DNA from 3 places in the Brevibacillus sp. WF146 genome. Region 3 is predicted to be linked to each of the others. Evidence: riboswitches for the same ligand, from Rfam matches in the RefSeq annotation. Region 3 holds a riboswitch; each other region holds the start of a gene.

Region 1 (4,147 bases), 780 kb from region 3:
ATTGCGGAACCCCTTCTGGTCCGGCAGCACTACGGGCGCGTTAGAACTTTTTTCACATGTTTTCCATGTACCCGATAGTATTTGGAAGATTTTTCAGGATATAATGACAAAAGAGAGCTGTATCCAGACACACGGGAGGTAAAGGAGGAACTTATGCTTCAGACCATGTTTCAATTGGTCCGCAACACCTTGACCAACAAAGAAGGCTTCATGATCTTTATTCTCTGGAATCATCTGTGGCTGGCCGGATGGATCGCGTATCAGGAGGGCGTGAACTTCTGGAAGCTGACATCGCTGGGCCTGCTGGTGACGCTGATCGTTTCGCCGTACTACTTCATCCGCAAAGGCAGTTACGTGATTCGCTACCTGGTGGCGATCGGCTTTATGTATTACTCCATCGCGTTCGACCACTTTACGTCTTACCCGGAGACGGCGTTCCTTTCCTTCATCGTGCTCGGCTTCCTCGCGGCCTATCTGGACTGGAAGCTGGTCGTCTCCGCCGGGATTGTCCAGATCGCGGCGACGTTTGTCGGGTTTTACACCGGTTTCTACGACATGTTCGACGAAGGCCGGACGGAGGTCAACCTGATCCTGCACCTCGTGTCCGTTGTGCTGATGATCGCCGGCTTGACCTACCTGTGTCTGGCCGGACAAGCCTCGCTGAGCAAAGCGGAGGCGGCGCGGCGGGAAGCGGAGGAAAAGGAACAGCGGCTGGCGGAGCTGTTGGGCCACATCCGACTGGTGACGGAACAGCTCGACCGCACGTCGGAGCACGTGCATGAGCACGCGGAGACGACCAAACGGAACACGGACGAGATGATGATCGCGTTCCGCGAAGTGGCGACGGGGATGGAGGCACAGGCCAACTCCACGGTGAAGATCGAGGAGGAAGTCCAGTCGATCGACCACGAGATCGTGGCGGTCAACGAGCAGGCCAACGCGATGAAGGCGGAGGCCGATCAGAACAACCGCCGCCTCACCGACAGCATCGGCATGATGAACGAGCTGTCGCGGCAGATGGAGCAGATCGTGCAGGCGGTCAACGTGGCCTCGTCCACCATCCGCGAGCTGAACCGGCAGGCCAACCGGGTGGAGGAGATCGTGCAGACGATCAACCAGATCGCGACCCAGACCAACCTGCTGGCGCTCAACGCGGCGATCGAATCGGCCCGGGCCGGGGAACACGGACGCGGCTTCGCCGTGGTGGCCGACGAGGTGCGAAAGCTGGCCGAGCAAAGCGCCACAGCCACCCAGGAGATTGCCGAAATCCTGCAGTCGCTGCACCAGGAGAGCGAAAACGCCGTGCGCCACATGAGCAACGGGGAAACGTCGGTGGCCAAGGGACAGGAGCTGGCCGTTCAGACCGTCACCTCCATCGAGGCGGTTCGGGCCGGGATGGAATCGTTTTTGCAGGCCGTCGAGCACGTGCGCTCCAGCATGGACAGGGTGAAGCTGCGCTCCGGAGAGGTGGCCGCCGAGATGTCGACGATTACGGCCGTGACGGAACAATCGGTGGCCAATCTGGAAGAGCTGTTCGCCACGGCGGAAAACCAGCATCAGAAGGTGCGGGAAATCACGGAGGAGCTGGGCGAGCTGAACGCGCTGTCGCGCAAACTGCAGCAGTCGTTTCGGGACCAACAAACGTAATGTTTCGAAATGACAAAAAAATCATTTGCATTTTGCTTTCCTTTTGCTAGAATAAGAGACATTACAACTGGATAGCGGATTCACCTTACCTTATCAAGAGAGGCGGAGGGACTGGCCCGATGAAGCCCGGCAACCACTGTACCCCGGTACAGAAAGGTGCCAATTCCTGCAAAACCCGTGGGTTTTGACAGATGAGGAAGAGGTTGGCGATAATTGGCAAACTCTTCCTCCGGGAAGAGTTTTTTTCATACCGTCAGCAGGGTTTCCATGGAAGTGCCTCTTGTGGAAAAAAAGGGGGAATAAGTCGAACGTTCTTGTGTTTCTATAGCAAAATATTCGTGTTTTTTCTTGATATTTTTGATAAAAACCTGTAAATTACCGGTATGAGAATCGCAAAATCGAAACTTTTGTCACTGGATAGGAGAGAGCAGCATGAAAAAGTACCTGTTGGCATTGATGACGTTTGCCGTACTGGCCGCCGGATGTGCGGCGGGTGGCGGCGCACCGGAGGACAAGGGACAAGCCGGGGGCCAGGATGGCGGCGCGAAGAAGCGGGTTGCGCTGGTTCTTCCGGAGAAGATCGGAGTCAACCCGTTCTTCCAGCAGATGGACGAGGGAGCCAAGAAAGCAGCGCAGGAATTTGGCGTCGATGTGAAAACCATCGAGTCGACCGACCACGCCGCCATCGAGGAGAACATCCGCGCGGCCGTGGCGGAGAATTACGATTTGATCATTACGTCGTCGTTTGAATCGGAGGACGCGCTGAAAAAAGTGGCGGCGGAAAACCCGGACCGCATGTTTGCAATCATCGATACCGTCGTGGACCTGCCGAACGTCCGCAGCGTGGTCTTTCGCGAGCATGAAGCCGCCTACCTGATGGGAGCGGCGGCCGGCCTGGCGACCAAGACCAACAAGGTGGGCATCGTCGCGGCGATGGACATTCCGCTTCTGAAAAAGTGGACGGTCGGCTTCCAGGAAGGACTGAAAGCGACCAATCCGAAGGCAGAGGTCTTCGTCAACTACGTCGGCAGCTTCAACGACCCGGCGAAAGCCAAGGAGCTGGCCCTGCTGCAGGCAAACAAGGGAGCCGACTTCATCTACGGGGCCGCTGCCGTAGGCGACCTGGGCGTGTTTGAAGCGGCCAAGGAAAAAGGCTTCTACACCTCCGGCCAGGACGTCGACCGCACCGGCATCGATCCGGAACACATCGTCCTGTCCCAGTTGAAAGGAACCGACACGGCCGCTTACGAAACGGTAAAGGCGTTTGTAAACGGCAGCCTGAAACCAGGCGTGCAAACGTACGGCCTGAAGGAAGACGGCGTCGGCGTCACCTACGTCACGCGCGAGAGCAAGACGCCGCTCCATCAGTTCATCGGCGAAGAGATCGTCAACAAGGTGAAAGCGATCAAGGACGAGATCGTGGCGGGTACGCGCAAGGTGCCCGATCCGCTGCAGCAGTAAACGAGACGGCGACCGACTACTGTGGTAGTCGGTTTCCTGTTGCAACGGGCCAACAGGAAAAAGGAGGGAAGAACGGGATGGCGTACCGTCTGGAAATGCGTAACATGACGAAAAGGTACGGCGATTTTACGGCCAACGACAATGTGTCGTTCACCCTGCGGGCCGGCGAAGTCCACGCCATCGTCGGGGAGAACGGCGCCGGCAAAACCACCCTGATGCGGATGCTGTACGGCATGGAACAGCCCACGTCCGGGGAGATCGTGCTGAACGGCCGGCCGGTGGTCTTTCGCGGCCCCGACGACGCGATCAAACACGGCATCGGGATGGTGCACCAGCACTTCATGCTGTTTGCCGATTTCAGCGTGGCGGAGAACATCGTCATCGGCTATGAACCGCAGCGCGCCGGCCTGTTCCGGCGCAAGGAAGCGGTGGAGGCGGTGCGGGCCCTCAGCGAGCGCTACCGCATCCCGATCGACGTGACCGCCCGGGTATCCCAATGCTCGGTCGGGGAACAGCAGCGCGTGGAGATTCTCAAGGTGCTGTACCAGGGAGCGGACATCATCGTACTGGACGAGCCGACCGCCGTCCTGACGCCGCTGGAGGTAAAGGAACTGCTGCAGACGATACGCCACCTGGCGGAGAGCGGCAAGAGCGTCATCCTGATCACGCACAAGCTCAAGGAAGTGATGGAGGTGGCCGACCGGATCACGGTGCTGCGCGGCGGCCGGGTGACCGGGACCGTTTCCCGGCAGGAGACCAGCGTGGACGAACTGGCCCGGCTGATGGTGGGCCGCGAGCTGCAGCCATTGAGCGAGCGGGTGAGCCTGGCCGGCGGGCCGCTCCTGCAGGTGGAAAACCTGACCGTTCGCGACAGGCAGACGATCGTGGACGGCGTTGCTTTTACCGTGCACCACGGGGAAATCGTCGGAATCGCCGGGGTCTCGGGCAACGGCCAGTCGGAGCTGCTGCAGGCCATCACCGGGCTGCGGCCGATCACGGCGGGCAGGGTGCTGCTGGGCGGAAAAGACGTCACCAACCG
Region 2 (4,147 bases), 130 kb from region 3:
ATCCCACTGCTGATAGCCGTAGCGCAGCGCCAAATCACCCAGACCGCCCGCGCCAACCGCTCCCGCCATCGCCGTCGCCCCGATCAGGCCGATGGTCGCGATGGTCAGACACAAGACAATGCCCGGTCTGGCTTCGCGAATCATGATGCGGAAAATGATTTGCGAGCGGGAAGCGCCCATTGCCTGATACGCCTCAATCACGCCCCGGTCCACTTCGAGCAGCGCCGTTTCCATCAGGCGGGCGATATACGGCGTGGTATACACGATAAGCGGCACGATCGCGCCCTCAACCCCGATGGAGGTGCCGACGACAAACTCTGTGAACGGGATGATCGCCACCATCAAAATGATGAAGGGAAGCGAGCGAATCACGTTGATGATGACGTTGAGACTGTGATAGACCCACTTGTTGGGGGCAAGGTGATCCGGACGGGTAATGACCAGCAGCACCCCCAGCGGAATGCCCAGCAGTGTGGAGATGAACAAGGAGATCCCGACCATGATCACCGTTTCTTCAAAAGATTGATAAAACAGCGGCAGCAGTTCCACCAGTCGATCCATTATCTCCCCACCTCCTCTTGCGATACGACATCCACCCGGTACACGGACTCGCGCAGATAAGCGATTCCCTCCTGCACCGCTTTTTCTTCACCGGAAATATGCAGCAGCAGGATGCCGAGCGCGGTTCCTTTTATCGAGCTGATCGACCCGTACAGCAGGTTTGTCCTGACCGGATAGCGGGAGGCAAGCGTTCCCAGAACGGGATCGAGGGCCGCATCTCCGCGGAACGCGACGCGCAGGATGTACGCGCTGGGACCGGCGTTCTTGATTTTGGCCAGCATCTCTTTCGGGACCTGGTCATCAAAGACCGTCTTGATAAAGTTGCGCGTCGTCGGCTGCTGCGGATTGCTGAAGACATCCAATACCGTTCCCTGCTCGATGATGACCCCGTTTTCCATAATGGCCACGCGGTCGCAGATTTTTTTGATCACCTGCATCTCGTGGGTGATCAGCACAATCGTCAGGTTAAACTTTTGGTTGATGTCCAAAAGCAGGTCAAGAATCGACTCCGTGGTTTGCGGGTCAAGCGCCGAGGTCGCCTCGTCGCACAGCAGGATTTCCGGATCCATGGCAAGCGCCCGGGCTATCCCCACCCGCTGTTTCTGCCCGCCCGACAATTGGGAGGGGTAGGCGCTCGCCTTGTCTTCCAACCCTACCAGGCGCAGCAGTTCCTCCACTTTTTTTCGAATCTGCTCTTTCGGCACCCGATTCATCCTGAGAATTTCGGCGACGTTGTCAAAAACGTTGTACGACGACAGCAGGTTAAAGTGCTGAAAAATGACGCCGATCTTTTTGCGGGCGTGGCGCAGTTCCTTCTCGGACAGCTTCAGCATGTCCTGCCCGTTGACCACGACCGATCCGCTTGTCGGCTTTTCCAGCAGGTTGATCGTTCGGAGCAGGGTGCTTTTCCCTGCTCCGCTGAACCCGATCACGCCGAAAATTTCGCCTTTGTTGACGTGGAGCGTTACGCCTTTCAGTGCTTCCACCTGTTTGCTGCCAACCTTGTACGTCTTGTGAATATTCGTTAGCTGTATCATCTGCCCATGCTCCTCCCTGTTGGGACGTTTCCCTCCTTACCAAGAAGGGAGCACCGATCCGGAAAACTCTTCCTCGATGAACTTCTTGACTTCCTCCGAGCGGTAGATCTTGACCAGTTTTTGATAGACAGGGTTGTCCTTGTCCTTCTCGTTTACGGCGAGAATGTTGACGTACGGGGAGTCCGGCCCTTCGGCAAAAATCGCGTCTTTTTTCGGGTTGTACCCCGCTTCCATCGCAAAGTTGGTGTTGATGCTTGCCGCGTCCAGGCTTTTCAGCGTCCGGGCGAGCAGTGCCGCCTCCAGTTCTTTAAAGACCAGCTTTTTCGGGTTTTCGATGATGTCCTGCGGCGTTGCTTTGTTGCCGACGCCGTCTTTCAGCTTGATCAATCCCGCGGCCTGATAGAGCTGCAGGGCGCGCGCCCGGTTGGTCGGGTCGTTTTGGATGCCGACCGTGCCGCCTTCCGGGATGTCCTCCACCTTCTTGTACTTGGTGGAGTAAATCCCCATCGGGAAGGTGACGGTTTTGCCAATTTCGACAATATGAGTTTTGTGATCTTCGTTAAATTTCTCTAAAAACGGAATGGTTTGAAAGCTGTTTACGTCAATGTTTCCTTTATCCAGCGCCTGATTGGGAAGAACGTAGTCGTTGAACACGACGACTTCGATGTCCAATCCTTCTTTTTTGGCCACTTCCTTTACCTTGTTGAGGATTTGTTCGTGCGGGCCGGCGGTGACGCCCACTTTGATCGTTGTTTTTTCCCCAGCCGGTGCGGCCGAATTGTCCGACTTGTTTCCTCCGCAGGCGGAAAGCAGCGTGGCGATCACAAGCAGCATGATCAACAAGAAACGCGTTTTTTTCATGATGGTCTTCTCTCCTTTTCTCCGATGAAACGATGTATGAATGCATGATGGGAAAACAACGGCGTCGATGTGAACGCATCCTCTCCTTTCAATAAAAAAACCTCTTACAAAGAAGAGGTAAGGGCAGCAAGCCGCCTGCTGCGTAAATACCTCTCTTATCTTTCGGAATCGAACCTAGCGGAATCGATCCGTTGGATTTGGCACCACAAATGTTCGTTTAGGTTGCCGAGGCTTCACAGGGCCAGTCCCTCCACCTCTCTTCATAAGAGATCATCCTATCCAGTTGTAAGTGCAATTCCGATTTGATTAGTTGGATTATAACGTGTCCGCAGGTGTCTGTCAATGACTTTATCGTTTATTGTCGCTATGTATTGAAAATTGTCAAAACGAATCGAATCAGGTCGCAAAACGAACGAAAGAGGCGGAAAGCCGCCTCTCCTTGGTCCCCCGAGCGAGTCGCCGAAGCGATCCACGAACAGTCCTTGGCCGAATCGCTACGGTTGAAAGATCTTGTACTCCTGCATTTTGCGATAGAGCGTATTGCGGCTGATCTGAAGCATTCGGGCTGCCTTGCTGATATTCCAGCGGGCCAATCGAAGCGACTGCTCGATCGCCTCTTTTTCCAAAACCGGTAAGGAAGGAACCTTTTGTTGATGTTCCTCCTCCCGTTCTTCCGTTTCAAACTGAAGATGTTCGGGACCGATCGAATTCCCTTCCGCCAAGAAGACCGCCTGGTTTAACACGCTGTACAGCTCCCGTACGTTTCCCGGCCACGAATAGGCACGCAGCTTTGTCTGTGCTTCCGCGGAAAGTGTGATCGCAGCAGAGCCGCTCATCGTCCGGAGAAGATGTTCCGCCAGCTCAATCACATCGCTCCGCTTGCGAAGCGGCGGCAGGGTTATCTGAATTCCTTTCAATCGGTAGTAGAGGTCGGCCCGGAATCGATTCGCCTTGATCTCTTCCCGCAGGTCCTTGTTTGTTGCCGCGATGATGCGGACATCGACCGGTTTGCTTTTCACACTGCCCACCGGGGTAACCACTTTCTCCTGCAGGACGCGGAGCAGCGCCGCCTGGGCACGGAGGGACATGTCGCCGATCTCGTCCAAAAACAGCGTTCCCTGATGCGCCGCTTCGATTTTCCCGATATTCCCCTCGGCTTTCGCTCCCGTGAAGGCACCTCCCTCGTATCCGAACAGTTCGCTTTCGATGATCGTTTCCGGAATGGCGCTGCAGTTGACGGCAATAAACGGATGCCGCGCTCGCAAACTGGCGGAATGAATGGATTGGGCAAACAGTTCTTTGCCCGTTCCCGTTTCGCCCAAGAGAAGAACGGACAGATCCGTTTCCGCCACTTTTTGTGCCAGCGCCTTGGCGCTCTGCAGACTGGGACAAGAGCCCGCTATCCGCTCAAATGTGTGCAGCGGCTGTCTGGCCGCATCCTTCGTGAGCACCGCAACAGACCGCCAGATTTTGCGCGTATGGTCCACGATGGATTCGATTACGAACCCCTTTTTCTCTCGGAATTCCTTGCCCACGCAATCCTTTCCCAGTATGCGCCGTGCCGCTTGATTCGCACGAATGATGCGGTTGTCGCCGTCGAGGGTCAGAAGCGGGGTATGAAGCCGATTGGACGTGTGTTCCAGTTCCTTCAGGGTGATGAGGTGTTCGTGCTTGACCTCTTCCAGCAG
Region 3 (4,147 bases):
GAGGCGCCGGTGTCGGCAAAAGCGGCGGCAGGGTTGAGCAGCAGGGCTGCAGCGATCGAGGCGACGGCAAATTTTCGCATGGAACAGTCACTCCTTGTCATGTATGAACTTAGATCCATTTCTTTCGTTTGGCGAGCCAGAACAAGCCGCCGAAAACAATAATCAGACCGCCCATGAGGGAAGCGGTGACCACCGGATTTACTTTGGACGGAGCCGGTTGAGCGCCTTCTCCGGCGGGCGCCGGTTTCGCGGTCTGGCCGTCTGTCTGTCCGCCGGCTGGATTGGCAGACGCCTGTGCGGCCGATTCTCCCTGCCCGGGGGATTGTCCCGGGGCGGCGGGGGAAGCGTCCGTCTGCGCAGGAAGGCTGCCGGACGCCGGCGTTTGTTGGCCGGAAGCGGCAGCGGACGGCTGCGGGCCGGAAGGGGACGAAGCGCTTGCCTTCGTTTTCGTGCCGGCCGGGGAGCCGGAGGACGGCTGGGCAGTTGATGCAGGCTTCCCCGCCGGTGCGGTCTGCGGCGATGAAGCCGTTGGGGCGGACGTTTGGGAGCCGGCGGCGGCAGCTGCCGTTCCCCCTTTCCACGGAAACAGCGGCTGGAGCGTGGAGCGAATCAGTTTGGTCTGCTTCTGGAATTCGTTCTTGTCGGAAGGCACGGTCCCCACACCGAACAGGCCGGGATTGCCCAGCGCGGCCAGCGCTTTGTCGAAAGCGGCGAACGCCGTTTTAGAAGCGCTGTCACTGATGTACGGGGCGAGCACGTTGAGGGTCCCTCTGCCTTTGGCCAAAAGCAGCTTTGCCTTGGCGTAGTCGTCAAACTGCTGCTCGGCGTTTGTCAACCGGCGGTCGATGTTCTTCACCAGCAGCGCTTTGTAGTTGTGCAGGACGAGATCCTTGTTTTGTTGAGAAAAGTTCGCTTCCAGTGTCTGGGCGGTCTGTTGGCCAAACTCCAGGGCGATCTCGTTTTTGCGGCTGAGAAACGCCTGGTGGGCGCCGTTCCAGTCTTCCGGAGTCTGTTCCAGCTTGGCCGCGATCTCCTTGAAGCTCTCCGCGAGGTCTTCCTTGTTCGGGTCGCCGTAGGAATAGGCGAAGGCGGATGCGGGCAGAAGCAGCGCCAGAAACAGGGCGAGCAAGAGGCGCAGCGGCACGGAGCCTCCTCCTTTCTATCATCAAAATAATGATAATCATTATCAAAACGATCTCCTCTCCTGATAATAAAGGGGCATCTCGTACGCGTCAATAAAGATTTTCATTCTCGATGAAAGGAGCACATGCCGTTCCATCCGTTTTTGGAAATCGCTTACAGTATCAAATATTTCTGAGAAACTTCCAAAAACGGGATTGACGGAGCCGCCGGCTTCGATGTATGATGTCCTCATCATCAAAAGCATAGTGGAAAACTTGGAATTACACATGCCTTCTTATCCAGAGCAGGCTGAGGGACTGGCCCGATGACGCCCGGCAACCGACTGTCAAGAGCATGCGGCTCTTGCGGCACGGTGCTAACTCCTGCAGGAATGTTTCCTGAGAGATGAGAGGTGAGCGAGCGAACCGCGCCTCTTTCCTCAGGGAAAGAGGCGTTTGTTTTTTCCGGTTTTTCCGTCCATGCCATCATTTTTCACGCACTCATACGGGGGGATGTACCAGATGAAAACGATGAAAAAATGGATGACAGCCAGTCTCGTCGCGGCTCTTTTGCTGACGGGCTGCACCAGTGAACAGCCGCCGGCGCCGTCTGCCCAGTCCGCCACGTCACAGTCGTCCCAGCCGGCGGCCGCGCCGCAGCAGCCGGCAGCCGCATCACCGGCGGCGTCTACCTCGGCGGCCATTCCGGCGGCAGTGGACAAACCGTTGAAAATCGCTCTGGTCAGCGAGTTCTCCATCGGGACGTTTTCCGCCCAGTACCTGCAGGGAGTCAAAGAGCAGGTGAGCAAATTCGGCGGCGAGCTGGTCGTCTACAACGCGGACGGCGACCTGGGCAAAATGGCGGCCCACCTCGACACCGCAGTCAACCAAAAAGTGGACGGGATCCTGATCAACCACGGCCGTGCGGAAGCGCTTCAGCCGGGCGTGGAGCGGGCGGTCAAGGCGGGGATTCCCGTCGTCGCGTTCGACAACGACCTGGACCAGGTGGACGGCGTCACCGTGATTGACCAGGACGACTACAGCCTGGCCTGGCAGGGGCTGAAAAACCTGGCCCAATCCATCGACGGGAAAGGCAACATCGTCTACATCTGGGTGGGCGGTTTTGCGCCGATGGAAAAGCGCAACCGCGTCTACGAGATTTTTCTCAAGCGCTACCCCAACATCAAGGAGATCGCCCGCTTCGGTTCGGCCACCCCGAACACGGCGCTGGACACCCAGGCGCAGATGGATGCGATCCTGAAAAAGTACCCGAACAAAGGCGACATCGCCGCCGTGTGGGCGCCGTGGGACGAATTCGCCAAAGGGGCTACGCGGGCGATCAAGGCGGCGGGACGGACGGAGATCAAGGTGTTCGGCATCGACTTGTCCGACGAAGACCTGCAGCTCATCCAGGAGAAGGACAGTCCATGGAAAGCGTCGGCGGCGACCGATCCGGCCGACATCGGACGGGTGCAGAGCCGCTTCCTCTACCAAAAGATCGCCGGCGAACACACGCCCAAGTACTTCTCGCTCGATCCGCATCTGGTCAGCCAGGACAAACTGCCGGACAAACCGGTCAACATGTCCGAACTGGCTCAATACGTGAGCGGGTGGGGACGTAGCGACGCCGCCGTCTCGCCGTGGATGGCCGCGCTGGAGGCTAAGCACAAGTGACAGGAACGGACAGATCAGGGAGGGATGCGAGATGACGGCCTCTGTTTTGGAAATGAAGGGGATCGTCAAGCAGTACGGCGGAGTGTACGCCCTGCGCGGGGTGGATTTCACCGTGCGCGGCGGGGAGGTGCACGCCATCCTCGGAGCCAACGGAGCGGGCAAAAGCACGCTGATGAAAATTCTCTCCGGCGCAGAGCAGGCGACGGCCGGCAGCATTCTGATCGACGGCCGCGAGCTTGCGGTCGCCGGACCGCGGGATGCCAAGCGGGCCGGCATCCACCTCGTGCAGCAGGAAGTGGACACGGGGCTGATTCCCTCCCTGAGCGTCGCGGAAAACATCCTCCTGGACCAATCCGTCTCCGCCGGCGGCTGGTGGCATTCGCCGAAGCGGACGGTGGAGCGGGCCCAACAGATTCTCAACCGGTGCGGTTTTTCCCTGCCGCTGAAGGCAAAGGCGGAGGAGCTGACGCTGGCAGAAAAGCAGTTGGTGCTGCTGGCCCGCGCCGTGGCCCAGGACGTCCGCTTCGTCATCTTTGACGAGCCGACCGCGCCGCTCAGCCTGACGGAAGCGGCGGCGCTGTTCGAGCTGATCGCCAGCCTGAAGGCGGCCGGGGTGGGGATCGTCTACATCTCCCACCGGCTGCCGGAGGTGTTCGCCATCGCTGACCGCATCACCGTGCTGCGGGACGGCAGTCGAGTGTGGGAAAAGCGGACGGACCAGACCAGTCCGGAAGAAGCGGTGTCGGCGATGCTGGGCCGACGCGAAGCCAATCGGGCGGACGACCGGACGGGACGCGCGGGCGAGGTGCTGCTGGAAGTGAGAGAACTGCGGATCGGCCACAAGGTGAAGCGGTTTGACGTCCAGGTGCGGCAGGGGGAGATCGTCGCGGTGGTGGGACTGGTGGGCGCCGGCAAGACAGAGGTGTCCCGCGCCCTGTTCGGCGCTGACCGGCTGGACGGCGGCGAGATCCGGCTGCGGGGGCGGACCCTGCGCCTCCGCCATCCGGGCGAAGCGATCCAGAACGGCATCGCGCTGATTCCCGAAGAGCGGCGGCTGCAGGGCATTCTGGTGGAGGAGCCGGTGAAGCACAACCTGACGCTGGCCCACCTGCGGGCGTTTGCGCGGGGAGGCTTTCTTTCGGACAGGGCGGAGCGGGAGGCGGCCCAGTCCCTCGTGGAGCGGCTGGGCATCAAGACGGCCGGGCTGGACCAGCGGACGGGCAGCCTGTCCGGCGGCAACCAGCAGAAAGTGGCGATCGGCAAGTGGCTGTTGACCACGGCCAGCGTTTTCCTCTTCGACGAGCCGACCAAGGGCGTGGACATCGGCGCCAAGCAGGAGATTTTCCGCTTGA

Evidence for each region. A riboswitch is a leader RNA that binds a small molecule or an ion and turns the genes downstream of it on or off. The one in region 3 is predicted to bind S-adenosylmethionine.
Region 1: it holds a riboswitch for S-adenosylmethionine, as region 3 does, so the genes downstream of both, A6764_RS02150 (BMP family lipoprotein) here and A6764_RS05770 (sugar ABC transporter substrate-binding protein) in region 3, are expected to answer to the same signal.
Region 2: it holds a riboswitch for S-adenosylmethionine, as region 3 does, so the genes downstream of both, A6764_RS05160 (MetQ/NlpA family ABC transporter substrate-binding protein) here and A6764_RS05770 (sugar ABC transporter substrate-binding protein) in region 3, are expected to answer to the same signal.

The regions. Positions count from the first base shown of each region.
Region 1 is NZ_CP109943.1:408,010-412,156, forward strand. Features, by position in the region: gene A6764_RS02145 (methyl-accepting chemotaxis protein) at 166-1,647, shown strand; SAM riboswitch class I at 1,735-1,845, shown strand; gene A6764_RS02150 (BMP family lipoprotein) at 2,080-3,108, shown strand; gene A6764_RS02155 (ABC transporter ATP-binding protein) at 3,186-4,147, shown strand, end outside.
Region 2 is NZ_CP109943.1:1,058,593-1,062,739, reverse strand. Features, by position in the region: gene A6764_RS05170 (methionine ABC transporter permease) at 1-561, opposite strand, end outside; gene A6764_RS05165 (methionine ABC transporter ATP-binding protein) at 561-1,598, opposite strand; gene A6764_RS05160 (MetQ/NlpA family ABC transporter substrate-binding protein) at 1,635-2,459, opposite strand; SAM riboswitch class I at 2,612-2,728, opposite strand; gene A6764_RS05155 (sigma-54-dependent Fis family transcriptional regulator) at 2,954-4,147, opposite strand, start outside.
Region 3 is NZ_CP109943.1:1,184,094-1,188,240, forward strand. Features, by position in the region: gene A6764_RS05760 (copper amine oxidase N-terminal domain-containing protein) at 1-80, opposite strand, end outside; gene A6764_RS05765 (hypothetical protein) at 110-1,144, opposite strand; SAM riboswitch class I at 1,415-1,534, shown strand; gene A6764_RS05770 (sugar ABC transporter substrate-binding protein) at 1,653-2,795, shown strand; gene A6764_RS05775 (sugar ABC transporter ATP-binding protein) at 2,827-4,147, shown strand, end outside.